Regions from separate parts of the Sporosarcina sp. USHLN248 genome, predicted to be linked through region 2. Evidence: riboswitches for the same ligand, from Rfam matches in the RefSeq annotation. Region 2 holds a riboswitch; the other holds the start of a gene.
What was found. Region 2 has a riboswitch for thiamine pyrophosphate ahead of thiT (energy-coupled thiamine transporter ThiT). Riboswitches for the same ligand answer to the same signal wherever they lie in the genome.
Positions count from the first base shown of each region.

Region 1: linked by a shared signal. The riboswitch ahead of WFH04_RS08640 (3-oxoacyl-ACP reductase) and the one ahead of thiT (energy-coupled thiamine transporter ThiT) in region 2 are both predicted to bind thiamine pyrophosphate.

Region 1 covers NZ_JBBCZC010000017.1:2,314-10,687, reverse strand. Annotated here, with positions in the region: gene WFH04_RS08645 (LLM class flavin-dependent oxidoreductase) at 1-992, opposite strand, end outside; gene WFH04_RS08640 (3-oxoacyl-ACP reductase) at 1,011-1,763, opposite strand; TPP riboswitch at 1,901-2,001, opposite strand; gene WFH04_RS08635 (topoisomerase) at 2,530-2,931, opposite strand; gene WFH04_RS08630 (hypothetical protein) at 3,103-3,246, opposite strand; gene WFH04_RS08625 (aminoglycoside phosphotransferase family protein) at 3,788-4,720, opposite strand; gene WFH04_RS08620 (hypothetical protein) at 5,135-5,698, shown strand; partial or broken gene WFH04_RS08615 (Nmad3 family putative nucleotide modification protein) at 6,097-6,654, opposite strand; gene WFH04_RS08610 (hypothetical protein) at 6,752-7,633, opposite strand; partial or broken gene WFH04_RS08605 (amino acid permease) at 7,743-8,100, shown strand; gene WFH04_RS08600 (transglycosylase domain-containing protein) at 8,324-8,374, opposite strand, start outside.
Region 2 covers NZ_JBBCZC010000002.1:116,137-124,510, forward strand. Annotated here, with positions in the region: gene WFH04_RS01530 (carboxylate--amine ligase) at 1-22, shown strand, start outside; gene WFH04_RS01535 (Fur-regulated basic protein FbpA) at 291-461, shown strand; gene WFH04_RS01540 (amidase family protein) at 491-1,951, shown strand; gene WFH04_RS01545 (DEAD/DEAH box helicase) at 2,009-3,181, shown strand; gene map (type I methionyl aminopeptidase) at 3,501-4,250, opposite strand; gene WFH04_RS01555 (magnetosome magnetite crystal formation protein family) at 4,442-4,783, opposite strand; TPP riboswitch at 4,969-5,069, shown strand; gene thiT (energy-coupled thiamine transporter ThiT) at 5,153-5,710, shown strand; gene WFH04_RS01565 (tryptophan-rich sensory protein) at 5,816-6,547, opposite strand; gene WFH04_RS01570 (M3 family oligoendopeptidase) at 6,709-8,374, shown strand, end outside.

The DNA.
Region 1 (8,374 bases), on a different contig from region 2:
AATTCCTCCACAGGCGGCAATGGTGGAACCTTTTCATCAAGTGCCCAATTGGAGCAGTCTTGTCGAACAAAAATGCTCAGCTGTCTTAAAGCCGTTTCAATAGGTAATTGTTCGTCTAATGCCGCTTTCTTAGCGAAAGCCTCTTCACGACTCTTACCGACATAAGTTACTAAGCCTGGGAACACTTTAATATGTTTGTCGCTATTCTCGCTTTGTTTCACTTGCTCATTGATTTTTTCTCGAAATCTTTTTGCTTGCTTGAAGTTCCACGACACTGAGTAAACAGCATCGGCATGCTTTGCGGCTAATGCAATACCTTGTTTGGACGCCCCTGCCTGCATTGCGACCGGTTTACCTTGTGGACTTTTCGGCGTAGTGGACGGTCCACGCACCTTAAAATAGGTACCTTCATGATGAAATGGCGATATATTTGAAGGATCGATCAACTTTTTCTCTTCACGTTGATGCAGAAACGCTTTACTGTCCCAGGAAAGAAACAACTGATTCATTAACGTTGCAAATTCATCTGCTTTTTCATAGCGATCATCATGAGATGGTAGCTTATCCATACTATGATTCTGCGCTTCAACATCAGTCATTGAAGTAACAAGATTCCAACCAACACGACCTTTTGTTATATGGTCTAAACTCAAAAGCTGCCGTGAAGCCGTAAATGGATTGGAAAAAGTACTTGAGATCGTTGGAACTAACCCTACATGCTCTGTCACTTGGGATATGGCTGTTAAATTGATCAGTGGATCAAACCAAAACGCCGGCATATCACTGGTTTCTTTGCCTACAAATGATTGATTATCTGCAAAGAATACGACGTCAAGCAAGCCCCTTTCCGCCAACTTAGCCAAGTTCTGATAATAGGTAATATCACCAATCCGTTCAACACTTGAATCAGGCATTAGCCAAGCAGCTTGGTGGTGTCCGCAGCCATACAGCAAAACACCTAAGTTTAAATGTTTTCCTTTCATTTCAGCCATTTTTCACACCCCCATTTGTCAGTTCATTGTTAAACCGCCATCGACGGTAAAATTCTGACCTGTAATGCCGCTTGCATGTTCTGAAGCCAAATAAGCGACCATATTCGCAACGTCTTGAGGTGTGGTGACTTTCTTCAACGGCGTTGAGTTGGCAATTAAATCGAATACTTCCGGCGTTGTAACAGCACTGGCGTTAGTTGTTTTCAATAAGCCCCCTGAAACGACATTCGCCTTTATGCCATACGCCCCTAATTCGGCAGCTATATTACGTGTAAAACCGATTAAACCTGCTTTCGCTGTCGTATATTCATGATAAGGTACGACAGGATTTTGAAATAAATTCGTCCCTATACTAATAATACTTCCATTTTGTCGTTCCATAAATTGAGGGACGACACTTTGAATTACGTTAAATGCTGCTTTTAACGTACCATCCAACTGTCTTTGATAATCTTCCCAAGATAGTTCTGCGAAAGGTTTCTGCTTGATTGGATCAAATTTAAAATCGATCAATGCATTATTCACCACAACATCAATTTGCCCAAAATAGTCAGTTGCCTCTTCTACCATACGATCCACTTCTGTACGATTGGTGACATCCGCTTGAATGGCAATCGCATGCTCCTTTCCAATCTCGGAAACAATTTTGTCGGCTGCCTCTTTGCTCTTATTGTAATTGACGACTACCCGAAATCCTTGGTTTGCCAATGTCCTTACGATCGTTGCCCCTAACCCTTGACTACTTCCTGTTACCAATACGACTTTACTCATCCCAACCACTCCTGTACGTATATTATTTGAAACGGTAAATGGCAGCTAAAAATTAAAAAACGCAACCTTCCAAAAGGAAAGTTGCGTAACACTATGATGACATACCAAAAAGAAGACAGAGTCATCCCTCTTCGTATATCCAAGAGTTTACACTTTCCTACGCTAGTTTCAGCTAGATCAGGTTCAAAGGGTTTGAGTCACTACTCATCTCAGTTAAATAACACCCCTAGTGCATACTATTTAGTTTTTAAGAGTTTTTAGATCATGCGGCCATTTATAATATTTCTATTAGTCTGTACTTTAAACCATAGCATATTGAATGATCTATTACAACTTGGCCATTTATTTCCTTGGGTCCATAGTCAAAAAATATAAGATCAGCTTTGATTGCTTTTTTCAATAAACATGTGAAAGAACAGATTTGCAACTACAAGAATGATATTCAATCCACAAAGAACTGGACATTCACGGAAAGACGATCTATTCATCTACCCGTTTGGGCATTGGCCCACAATCTTCTAAAAGTGGCTGGCATCCACGAGCTACTTTCAGGATTTTAAATGAGAATAATACAAGAACAGGTGAGGAAAAACGAATCGTTTTCCTCACCTGTTCTATTTCAGGAACATATTGGACAGCCCCTATTATAATTATTGACTATATCCTTCAAATTAATTATTTATCCAGAAACTTATAGATAAGGATAGACTTACTCTATTACTTGTTCCGGCCAACCGATTTTTTGCTGATAAATCAAAACATCCCGTTAGTATTCCTCAATCTTTATTTTTATTTTCGTTTTTATTTCTTCTTCACTATCTGTTGCTGTTTCTGTTTCAGAAACATTCTTAATAGACTCTTCAACTATTTGCTGAATCAATGTATTATCAATTTTGGCATCCTTTGGAAAACCTACTGAAACTGTTAATTCGTTAATACTCCCACCAACCATTATTGCTAGTGAATCACTTTCAAGTTCCGTCTCCTTTGTAATAGATTCATTTGTTTCATTTTGTAATTCAGATAAGAAATTTGATATTCCATCATCTCCACCGTTTTCTTGGGAAATTACTACTTCTTGCTCGCTTTCTAATACCTCGGTTGTATTACACGCGACTAACAAAATTAAACTAAATAAAATCCCTGCAATGATAGCTTTTTTCCTCACTTCTCAATTCTCCTCTCAAAAACAAAGTGCAAATTTCACAACAATTCTCCATGCATAAGTTTAACGATATCTATTGGAAATAGTTTCAATTTAAACATATTTTTGTTCAGCTAACTGGGCCGTTTGCAGAACGGACGCAAATTGCTTAACCGCAACGGCTTCCCAATATGATTACTGAAATAAACCAATCACCCAAACTGTCAAGTACATAGGAACTGCAACAATTATCGCCCCTGCAACTAAGTAGCTAATTGCCCATATAAAAAACTTTAAAATATCATATATAGCACCTGCTAAGTCATCAACAAATCCCAACTTTAGCCCCCCTCTACCCACAACATATTTGATAATCCCTCTTTAACAGTATTTCCCTTTAGAAAATAATGCATAGCCCATTCAGCGATGTTCCACTTTAGCTATCTGGCCGTTTGTTGAATATCATTATATATCTTAGCACAATGAGATCTGATCCAGCGGAAATATTCAGTATTTTTTTAAATATATACATCGGAATTTGTCAGGGAGGCAGTAATCTCGGAAGGTTTATCTCGAAGAATTTTTACTCCTCAGAGCTGATTGATCTAATAGTTGTCTTTTCTGTTAATTTATAAAAAAAAAACGATAAGATGTCTTAGCGTTTTATGTGTGTGTCCTACTTATGCGCAGTTCATTCGAAAAAGTCCTGAAACTAGAGGAATGGCAATAGCAAGGGTATGAGACAATTCTCGTTTAATCAAACAATACACTAAGAACTGGTAAAAAAACAAAATTTTTCTCTTTGGGCTCATGAGGAGTTGAAACATGAATCAAGTTCCACTTTACATTATTAAGGGTAAAGTTTTACAACTAATTAATGTCAATTAAGTTTATACTTTGATGAATCGAATACTAAATCTATCAAGCTATCAAAAAGCTTTAGTTGTGAAGGATTATCCCAATCTTCCTCAAACTCAGCCATTAGCCACATTACTTCATCTAAAAATACGTGTTCTATGGATTTTTGCCAATAACTCTTTTCTAAATCAGTTAAACTGACCGATTCTTTATACCCAGACAGGAAAAGTTCCCATTGATTCGGTGTAAATATCTCATCTGGTGCAGTTGATAATTCATTATGAAACAAAAGTAAAACTAACGCTAAATCAAATATTCGAGGAATCCATTTAGCATTATCTGGGTCAATTAAATAAGGTTTCGGAGAATAAATTAAATTATTCGCTTTATAATCGTGTGGTGTTGCGACATTTGGCAACCCAACAATTTTTAGCTCTTCTTGTTGGGTAACGATTTGTAACAGTTTTTCTTTTAATAGAATGCCATCAATTCTATGATTAACTTTTTTTGCAAACTCTTCGATTGCTTGAACACTTTCTTCAATTTCTTCATTGTTAAAATCATAAACATCATATTCTTCCAACTCATATTTATTATCCTCAAGAGATAGTTGATGTATTTGTCCCAGCAGTTTACCTGCATCAAATATTTGATTATCAGTTCCTCTATAAGTTGTTCCTTCAATAAAAGGATAGACAACATATGTTTCCTCTCCAATATCTTGTGGATTGTCCATTTGAATATCCACAGGGATGACTACTTTAATACCATTATTCTTTAGATATGTAGTATAATTTACTAATTTTCTTGCTTCCTCTATCGGATTTTGTGTCCTTTTAACAATTAACTCTTTCCCTTTATCAGTTATTCGATATACAGGTGAAAAAGGATAAATACTTTTAGGCTCTTTGTCTATTTGAAAGCCAAACCTTTTTAACACATCAATTCCATTCATATTTATACCTCCAAGAGATAATTCGTTTACAATTATAAAGTTACAGATGTTTACAAAAGATATTGATTATATTCCTTACTAATTCCCTCGTTTTTTCACAAACCTGCTCCGTTTAAGTACACTTCTTCACAAACCCCTTATTCCCCTTCATTAATAGATCAATGGTAGGATAATTTTAAAATCCTTTCTCTCAAATGTTACTATTATTTGTATGGTATAGGCTACCAACAATTATAGATATCATCAGGAGACAAAAATGGAAAAATCGTATAAATTAACCGGGGGAATAAAGCAGAAGAACATCTTTTTCTGATATGTTTATAGCCGATTTCTGGAGGACAGCGAGTACGCAAATGAATCGAATCAATCCGAACAACCTACGGATGAACTGATTGATTCGATCGAGAAAGAACTATGTTACAAGCTTCCTCTGAGCCTGAAGTGATTCATGTCGATCAAGAAGGTGATTATGAGATTACATTCCTCGCCGATAATTTTGAGGTGTTTATTAAAGGCATAGTGAACGATGAACATTATGATACTTCTGAAGAGGACAAAGAAGTAGCTTTGGATAAAGTAGCGCACGGCAAATTTTCTCCCCTGCTTGCGGAGCTCTGCTCAGGGGTAACCGAATTGGAACAGGTAGAACAGAAAATCCGCAGCATCTGCACACGGATTGTTGAAGAAAAAGGCCATTTTTCTTTCCACGCAGATGAATTATCATATGTCATGTACGATGTGCAGTTTTGGTTATATACGAAGTCGTATCCAGACACCAGTCGCGACCAATATGAAGCTGTTTATGAAAACATCATCGCATTTGGCGGGGAATTCGGCCAAGGTGGATATGCGCCTTCCTTTATAACCGATTGGCTTGATATTCGCATGAAGGAAGGGCGAATTGTACGGGATCATGGGAGCATTCGGTTTACTGATTCGTATGCTGAGGAAATAATTAAGAAGTTGCGAGAAGCGTAATCAGATTCATGAAGAGCTCACTCTTAAAGTGGGCTCTTCTTCTTTCAATGTTAGTGGTGAGCAGCGGGATCGCCTAGTCACCCACTAGCGACATTGCCAATCATACACTACTTTTGAAAAATCCCGTTTCCTCCATTCTATTTTCTGCTAATGAATATCACTTCATAGGATTCAAAAAAAGTCGTACATAAGTTATCGCTTATAGTCGGGCTTTCCAACGTTTCTTAATGATGCGAATCCATTAGCTCTTTCAATCCGTTCTAAACGTTTCCCTTTTGTTAGTAAACTACTGTATCTATAAAACGCAAGTTTTTCAGTGGCCTGGTTCCATAATGATCTCTTTTTTGAACCTTGCTTTGTTAATACTACGTCTTCGTTATGTTTGAATACTCCATAACCTAATTTGTCTGAGGAGGTTGTAAGTGATTCAGTAGCCATATAAATACATTTCTCATAGTTGCATATTCTTCCCTATTTCTAAAATGTTGATGGTACCGTGCCCACGAAGGCGGAACTTCCCCCTTCTTAATATCAAACACTTCATCCACTTCCAAGTAGTCATAAATTGCATGTATGTTTTGGGCGTTATGTATATACTTCCATTTTCCATCTGTAATTTTTGCTTCTTTAAACAAACCAAAAAATAATAATATATCTCCTTTACCACCTTTCATTTTATTTAATAACCCTTCGGATGGTCTGCTCTGTCCAAATAGTCATCTCCACTCAGTAGTTCAATTTTGCAGAATTGTCTTTCTAGTGTCGGGATCTATGTGTTCTACATAATGATGCTTTGCCCCCAACTCTTGCATGAACATCCGTATAACTAACGTAGGCAAACTATATGTATAGAAATCACCTGATCCAGCACGGAGTATCGGTATAGAAACTAGATTTCCATTTAAAATTGGATTTGGTTTCCCACCTGATTTTGAATCAAATCCTTTTCTACTCAATCTAACTTTTCTTGCCTATTTAAGTCCCCCTTAAAAAATATTAGTGAAAAGATATTTTCACCTTCTCTTAACTCTAATCATTTAATTGATAAGAACTTCAAATTTCCTTAATTGACTTATACCAATGACTAATAATTTTTTTGAGAATATCGATGGAATCAAGTATGATAAAAATTATGAAACCAAATAATCCAAGTCCTATTAAAGAAAATACTAATAGTTTAAGTTTTTTTAAAAACCCTTCATTTTTAAAAGTAAATCTAAAGTGAAGATACAAATTAGTAAACTGTTCATATATCCATTTCAAATTATATTTCCCCAAACTGTGATACCATTTCTTTAGCTCAATTTGGTCTGGAATCCTTATATACTTCTCTCCAGAAAACCTTCTATTACTAACGAAGTCTTCTCCATAACTTGATGATTTTATATAAAAATCATATTCCTCCCATCTTTCTATATATGGATTAAATTCCTGTTTGACTATTTTATGACCATATCCATGTTTTAATAGGTATATAGTGAATGGAATAGAAAATACTCTGTTCTTTTTATCATAAAAATCTATTTGCCCCTCAACATGATCAAGATGTTTTCCACTATTGTTGATAAAAAAAACTTCTCTCCATGTATCTTTTTTTGACATTCTAATATTTTCATAGATTTCAACTTTAAACGGTTTTTCAGTACCAGACCTATATATTTTCAATCCCAAATCTCTATATTTAAGTTCATCATGCTTTTGATCACTATACTTTATTAATATAAATAATAAAGATATTATAACTAATAAAAATGTGAAAACAATTATATTATCAATAATAATCGTTATAGAATCTATAAACATAACTATCAGTTTATCGAACAATAATGGGGAATATTGATTTATATAATAAAGAATTCCTCCTATAATTAATAACACTACTATTTTTTTATTTTTAATATTTCCTAATAAAAATTTTATCAATTCCGTCGACATATATATTTCCCCTTAAAATTATAAATGAAATATCATTAAGACTATTATACCAACAATCAAATTTTAAACCATTTGACTACATTCATCTATTACCAAAATAAGACTGTTGGACGGCAGGGTTTACATCTGTTTGTCGAACGCATCGGGTATGGCTGGATTTGTTACTTGGCTTTGGGAGTGCAATCAGTCACTACCGTTTCAGAAAGGCCTATATTGCGCAAGGCGGTAATCTATTAAGTCTTCCTTATCGCTCAAAATGGTTTCCCATTCGGTCCTTAATTGCCATAGTCCTATGTATTTTCATCATTAACGGTCAAAATTCCTAAACCTTTAAGGGGAGTGCAATCGATTGAAACGGCCCGTTCGTTTCCTATATCAGACTCCCCCTCTTCTTGATCCTTTGGAAAATTAATATAGCTAAGCAGTTGAATCCATTGAAAAACTGTTACTTTGAAAGTAAATGCTGATAAAGTTTATCCTGTTCTATATTCATATCCTACAACTTCGAGTTCACGCAAAAGAACCGGCTCTAATCATTTTTCTTTAATGATCAGAACCTGTTTATATTTTCTTTGCGACGAAGCTTCTTAACTCCAGACAAAGGTAGCTAACCACTACCTCATAAATGCATCGAAATCAAGTTGATCATTACACGAGACCAACTTCTCAATATCCTTTTTCCATTTTGCTTTATTCTTCCTGAATCCACTTCTTAAACCGGTTAAGGCCATTTTCTATTTC
Region 2 (8,374 bases):
ATATAAAAATCATCAATGGTAATGGATCGCGACCTTTGAAGCTCAGTAGGCTCTTAGGTCGTTTTTTTCGATGAAATAAGGCTGGTTATGCACAATTCCAAAGCTGTTATCCTCTTGTAGGCAAGGTATGTGTTTTAGTTGACTGTTGTTATACGCTTGTGTTGTTGGAAGCATCTATACCGTTTTCATTGAAGGTCTGTTTTTCATATTATGGCATACATATAGCTATTTACTTAGTTTACACTCCAGAAAAAAAAGGAATAGAAGAGGTGGTCAGGAGGAAAGACATCATGAGAAAATTTGAAGACGAACGATTGACTAATAAAAGAAACCGAATGATTGAAAACTTGGTAGATGCAGGTGTATTTAAAATAAATGAAAAACAATTATATGAATTATCCTTGTATGAATTAACGAAAAATTATATGATGCTGCAAAATGATCATAGAAAAACGATGTAGAAAGCTTAAGGAATGGCGGGGATTGGATTATGGGAGAATTGAATGGATTAGTAACTGATTGGCTTGATGAAATGACAGTTCGGGAAATGATGGAGAGAATGAATGCAGGAGAGCTTACTTCAGAAGAGCTCACCGTTGCTTATTTACAGAACATCGCCGTGAAGAACGCTAGTCATTTCGCGATTCTTGAAGTGAATCCGCAGGCAGTACAAATTGCGAAAATGCTTGATATGGAAAGACGGCAAGGGCTTGTAAGATCGCCGATGCATGGCATCCCTGTGCTGTTGAAAGACAATATGGACACAGGAGATTCCATGCATACGAGCTGTGGTTCATTGGCTTTATCTCATTATTATGCTGCTGATGATGCATTTTTAGTGAAGAAGCTAAGAGCAGCAGGAGCAGTTATTTTAGGAAAAACGAATATGACAGAGTGGGCAAATTTCATGTCGGATCGCATGAGGAACGGATGGAGCTCAAGGGGTGGTCAAGTTATGAACCCTTATGGACCATTTGACGTCGGTGGTTCAAGCTCAGGGGCAGCTGTAGCAGTTGCAGACAATTTAACGGCCGTATCGATTGGGACGGAAACGAGTGGTTCCATTATCAACCCATCTACCCAAAATTCAATCGTCGGAATAAAACCGACTGTTGGCGCAATAAGCCGCACAGGTATAATCCCGCTCTCATTCACACAGGATACGCCGGGACCGATGGCGCGTACAGTGGAGGATGCATTGTTCGCTTTTGAACAAATGATCGGTTTCGATGAAAAAGACCCGGTTTCTTATGGCGCTAACAAGTTTAAGGGGATTGACTGGCAATCCACATTGGATGTTCATGCATTGAAAGGCGTCAAGATCGGTGTTGCCCGGAAAATTTTTGAAAGGGAAGTATCCTCCGAAGAAATGCAGCTTTTCGATGATGCATTGAAAAAAATCGAAGCATTAGGTGGAGAGATTGTCGATCATATTGATTTAGGTACTATGGAAGACGACTTAGGCTATGATGTTTTATTACACGAATTCAAATCGGCATTGAACGGCTACTTAGAAAGGACTGCCGCTTCCAATCCAATTCGAACCTTAAAAGATATTATACAATTTAATAATGACCATGCTGAAGAGACGTTAAAGTATGGACAAGCGATGTTGGAGCGGTCGGAAAGAACGAGCGGAACATTGACAGATCCATCTTATATAGAGGCATTGCTTCGAAATCGTAGATTAGCAGGTGAGTTAGCGCTAGATCGGGCTTTTGATACGTATGGAATACAGGCCATTGTATTTCCGAAAGATCATGGGTGCAGCTTCAGCTCAGCGGTCGGTTATCCAGCGGTTGCAGTGCCAGCTTCTTTTACAAAAGAGGGAGAACCGTTCGGCATCACTTTTTGTGGAAAGGCATATGATGAACCGAAACTGATCGGCTATGCTTACGCTTTTGAGCAATTTACACGAGGTAGAAAAAGCCCTTCTATGAGAAACAGTTGAAATGAAAAGCAATACAGTTCATTATTAAAGGAAGGAAAAGTGAAAGCGGGGATGAGAATGTCCTTTTTAGAGCAAATGGACGAAGTGTTTAAGAGCAAGTGGAAATTTGAACGTGAAATGCCGATTCAATCACAAATGATACCACTATTATTAGAAGGAAAAGATGTAGTAGCTGAATCACCGACAGGGACGGGTAAAACTTTGGCGTATGTGCTGCCGATCCTACAAATGGTACAGGGCAGCAAACAGCAAACACAGGCATTGATCATGTCCCCTTCGCAAGAACTGTCGATGCAAATTGTAAACGTCATCCGTGAATGGATCAACGGAACCGATATTACAGTAACGCAATTAATTGGCGGTGCGAATATGCAAAGACAAATCGAGAAATTGAAAAAGAAACCGACGATTGTCGTTGGAACGCCTGGTAGAATTGTCGAATTAGTTAAGGCAAAACGACTTAAAATGCATGAAATTAAACATATTGTATTAGATGAAGGAGATCAGCTCTTATCGAGAGATTATCGAGTCATCGTCAAAGATTTGATCGATTCGGCTAATCCCGAGCGTCAGGTCGTTGTTGTGTCCGCTACTATTACAGATGAAATTGAGCTTGTAGCGAAGCGTATGATGGACGAGCCGGTACGCTTGAAAGTATCTCTTGATGATATGCCGTTAGTCGGAAATGTGACTCATTCATTCATTAAGACAGAAATTAGAAATAAGACAGATCTATTGCGGGGGCTTTCTCATCTGCCATCCATTAGGGCACTTGCATTCATGAATAACGTCGATCAGCTGCGCATGAAAGAACTAAAATTGCAATATAACGAAGCGCCAATTGCGGTGCTCTACTCAAATATGTCAAAGTTCGAGCGTCAGCAAACACTTGAGGATTTCAGAAAGGGCAAAATTCATATTTTAATTGCAACGGACTTAGCAGCACGAGGGCTTGACATTGAAGGTTTGACACATGTTATCCATGTCGATATTCCTCATACAATCGAGCAGTACTTGCATCGTTCTGGAAGAACGGGACGTGCAGGTCAAGATGGAGAAGTGCTGACATTGTTAACGTATCCTGATGAAAAAACATATCGAAAATTAACGAAAGGGCTTAAGCCTGTCCAGAAGATTTACTATAAGGGTAAGTTGATGGAAGGAAACGCGAAAACAAAAGATAGCAAACCGAATAGCCCGAAATCGAAAAGTAAAAAAGGGCGGAAATAAAAAGGAGGAGCCGTAAATGGCTCCTCCTCAGCTTGTTGACAAACGCTCGCATCCTGCGTTGAGGCCAGCAGGACGCTGGTCATGCAACCGTTGCTGCAGGATGCAGCGGACTTAGGTTGCCTTTCCTTCGCTCGTCCCCTCATGAACCTAAGTTCTATTCGGGTCTTCGCTCGACTTCGCTCCTTGTCTGACAAGCGTTTTCAAGCCAAGCTGGGCAAACACCTATCTCATGACTACAAACCTTAAAAGGACTGTAGACAAAGTATCTTTTTACTTTGTCTACAGTCTGAGGAGGAGCCGTAAATGGCTCCTCCTTTGCTTAATCCAACTGAGTTAAAATGATCGGTTCGTCTTTTGTAACGATGATAGTATGTTCAACTTGTGCAACGAGTGATTTGTCAGGCGTGACGAATGTCCAGCCGTCTCCCAATTCGATAATGTGCTCAGCTTTCTCTGAAATGAACGGCTCCACTGCTAAAACCATTCCTTCTTTCATTAATGTTTTATCCCAAGCATCGTAATAATTGAGGACATGCTGGGGCTCTTCATGTAACGAAGTTCCAATCCCGTGGCCAGTCAAGTTTTTAATTACTTTTAATCCATTGTCTTTTGCTTCACGTTCAACAGCTTTGCCAATTTGGTTTAAGCTTGATCCAGCTTTCACTTTTGTCATTGCCCGGTCGAAAGCGCTTTGTGCCACATCGCACAGCTTTTGTTTCCTTTCATCGGGTGTTCCGACTACAAATGATACGCCTGTATCTGCAAAGTAACCTCCAAATGACCCTGAAACATCTATGTTGACGAGGTCTCCGTCTTTTAACGTTTTGGAACCTGGAATGCCGTGTGCGACTTCATGGTTCACGCTAATGCACGTATAGCCGGGAAAATCGTATTGATCGATTGGGGCCGAGACTGCACCGTGTTCTTTGAATAGTCGCCCGCCTAATTCATCTAACTCTTTTGTCGTAATGCCAGGAACTGCAGCCTCTTTTAACGCTTCACGAATTTCAGCTACAATTTTGCCGATTTTTTTTAACGCTTCAATCTCTTCATTATTCTTTACAATCATTTTGTACTGGTCCCTTCTTTTTTTCAATCACGCATCGGTCTTCCTTTAAGGCAGAAAGCCGTTTTGCGTCAAGCCTTCCGATGATCGAGGATGACCTACTATAACCTGCGTTTTGTTCAGCTTTCTATACTATATCATATTTTTTTCCGATGTATGATGTGTATGCATTGCTCGTTTTAGACTCCTATTTATCACTTCAATACTTTAACGCCTTGATAGACATTCCAAATGACGATCGCTAAAAATAGCACTCCATAAATGAGCATAAATAGGAAAGGCGTAAAACTCCAAAAATTAATATCACCTGTCATCATGCCCATCAGTCTATTTTCGAAAGAGACAATCGAAAACGAAAAGAGCAAGAAGCCTGCCACCATAACGATAACGGGACATAGGTGGGAAATAAGAGATCGCTTCGCATGCGTTTTTACTTCATAATCATCCGTAACAAAGTAGACGATGACCGGTAAAAGCAAGGGAGAGAAAAAAACACTGAAATAACAGAGAGCAGACAATATTTTACTATTTGGCATATAAGAACCTCCTCGTTCACAGTCCACTTATTTATCAATTCCCATCCTATAGACTATCCAAAACGAATAATTTTCATAGGATGTTTGTCCAATAAAACAATATGATACGTATTTTCAATTAAAAAACTTGCCACCTATTGCTTCTAATAATTATTCCATATACAATAGTATCGATAATTGAATTACAAGACCACAAGGGGAGCCTTTTGGCTGAGAGTGGACAATGCGTCCTGACCCTTCGAACCTGTAAGTTCATGCTTGCGTAGGGATGTGGATGGAAACTGGCATACTACGATGTCTCGGTTCTATCCGGGGTGTCGTTTTTTGTTTCCTTATATCCCTCCTATTCCAAAGAAGGAGGAGAACTAGTTGGATCGTAAACGTCTTCAATTTTTGTTAGAGGTTGCTATTTTAGGTGCATTATCTTTTGTTTTGGACTTGTTAGTATTGTTCAAGTTGCCGCAAGGAGGATCGATCACGTTATCAATGCTTCCGATTATCGTCATGGCCTACCGTTGGGGAATTGGCGGAGGGATGTTAACGGGCTTCCTTTCCGGACTGCTGCAGCTTGTCTCAGGAGCTTTTGTGCTAAATGTTTACCAGGCGGCTCTTGATTATTTTGCTGCCTACACATTGGTTGGTGTAGCAGCCATTACAATCGGTTGGTTATTAAACGGTAAAAAATCGAATGATAAGAAAACAATGGGGATGGCAATTGTTGTTGGCACCGTTGTAGGCGGATCGTTACGCTTTTTGATTCATTTCATAGGAGGCATGATTTTCTTCGCAGAATATGCAGGAGACCAGCCTGTTTGGTTATATTCGCTTGTTTACAACGCTTCGTATATGGTTCCGTCCATATTGCTCTGTGCGATTGTAGCGGTGCTTTTATTCACGACTGCTCCAAGATTAATTGAACGTACGTAAACAACTATACTTCGGAAAATTTATAGAGTTCAATCCCTTATTTGATGAAATAAACCTTCGTCCCGATAAGTAGAAAACAGAATAGAAATAAAACGGACTGTTCTTTCATTTTGAAAGGACAGCCCGTTTTTTTGAATGATTTTCTCTGAAGATCATAAATGCTATGAGAACCGCTGTTAAAAATAATGCTGCAGCTGTTACAAAAAGTTCATCAGTTCCGTTTTTAAATGCAATGCCGATAAATGTCCAAATGAACACGAAGTTCATCATAAAATCGTGGTAATGAAACATAAAATGAAGGGCAAATGCTGTAGAAATCGTTAAATAGATGACAGTCCATAATGGAGCACTTAAACCGAAACCAGACCAATCATGCAGCAGTAAGTAATAGCTTACTGTTGAAATGAGAGTAAGAAAATTCCATCCAATTAGCAAACTATATGGCATCCTGCCTGATATATGGTTATCCGTCTTATGATAGCTAAAATACACTGAAAACAAAATGCATAGTAACAGGATTTTAGCGGCGATGCTTAAAGACAGGTAGCCATAGTGCCAACAGAAAATCCATACGATCGATAGTGCAATAGCAGTGAAGAAGCCGTACATCCGTAAATTTATAAATTTTTGTTCTTTTGCAAACGAAGGAATCCAAACAAATAACATTGCGTATATTACTATCCATAATAAAAAGACATAATTTGCTGGAATAAAAAGTAATGGCAGCCTATTTGCGATTTCACTAGTTGTTTGACCGTTCAAAGAGAAAAAAGTCGCGATGACATGTAAAATGATTAGCACTAAAAGTGAAAGAGTCATCATGATAATTCTTGACATAATAAATCCTCCCTTTGAACAGTATACCTATGAAATGCTCTTGGTGCGAAAGAAAGTATGAAATTTACGTCACAAAAACCATTATTTCGAACACCGAAGATTCGTGTTATAATAATATTCGTAGTTAACGAAAATTTTAAAAAAGAGTAGGGGGATTTGTTATGACGAAAGTGGGTTATTCACAAGTATGGGATTTAGATGTTTTTTTTGCAGGGGGTAGTGAATCACAAGAACTTCGGGCACATTTGGATGCTTCAAAAGAGGAGATCAATATCGTTGAAGAGAAAGTTGCGAAGTTCCATACACCTGTTTCCGCGGATGACGGAAAAAAGGTTTTTGAGCTAATAGAAGCGATAAAAGGCACTGCCATTAATTTACGAGAAGCAGGAGCAGTTATCGGCTGTTTTTTAGCTGCAAATACAAAAGATAAAAAGGCATTGATCCTGCAAGGGGAAATGGGAGCTTTATCTGCGAAGTTTGCAAACATTCAACTAAGATTCAAGCAAACACTTGCAAAAACCGATGCAGAGGTTTGGCAATCGTTACTTGAAACGGATGAACTTTCACAGTTTACATTCATTTTGAATGAATGGCGAGAAGAAGTGCAAATGAAGCTTTCCGAAGAAGAAGAAAGCTTGATTACCGCTTTAAGTGTTGATGGTTATCAAGGATGGGGACAATTATATGATCAGCTTGTCGGAGATATTGAAATTCAAATGACTGTTAACGGGGAAGAGAAGTCATTATCAGTAGGACAGGCAAATAATCTTTCATCAAATAAAAATGAAGAAATCCGGAAAGAAGCATTCGAAAAACTTACAGAGGCATGGAAATCGAAAGAAGACTTTTTCGCTTCTGCTTTAAATCACTTGGCAGGATTCAGGCTAGCCGTTTATGATAAGAGAGGCTGGGATTCCGTCCTTCAAGAGCCTCTAATGAGAAATCGCATGAGCCAAGAAACGTTGGATGCGATGTGGAGTGCAATTAGTGCCAACAAAGAACCATTTGTATCTTATTTAAGTGCAAAAGCCAAGATGATAGGCAAGGAAAAGATTGACTGGTATGATTTGGATGCACCCGTGACTGCTTCTACGAAGACGATGGAATATGAGGAAGGCGCTGAATTCATTTTAGAACAATTCGGCAAATTCGGTCCGGAGTTAGAAGCTTTCTCACGCAAAGCTTTCAATGAAAGTTGGATTGAAGCCGAGGATCGTCCGAACAAACGTCCAGGCGGTTTTTGTACGGGTATGCCAAAATCGGAGCAATCCAGAATCTTCATGACATATAGTGGTTCTATGTCGAACGTTGCAACTTTAGCCCATGAATTAGGCCATGCATTTCATTCATACGCGCTGCGCCCTGTACATTATATGAATCGGCAATATGCTATGGGCGTCGCAGAAACTGCATCCACATTTGCCGAAATGATTGTAGCGGATGCTGCGGTGAAAGCAGCGGAGACGAATGAGGAGAAAGTTGCGCTTTTAGAAGATAAAGTTCAGCGCAGCGTCGCATTTTTCATGAATATCCATGCGCGTTTCCTATTTGAAACAAGGTTTTATGAGGAACGAAAACATGGAGTTGTTCCTGCAGCACGTTTGAATGAATTAATGGAGGAAGCGCAAAGAGAAGCTTATGGGGGTGCGCTTAATACAGTCCATCCTCATTTCTGGGCATCTAAGCTGCATTTCTATATTACGAACACACCGTTCTATAACTTCCCGTATACATTTGGATATTTGTTCTCGCTGAGCATTTATGCGAAAGCATTGGCCGAAGGAGAAAACTTCGAACAGAAGTATCTATCTTTATTGCGCGATACTG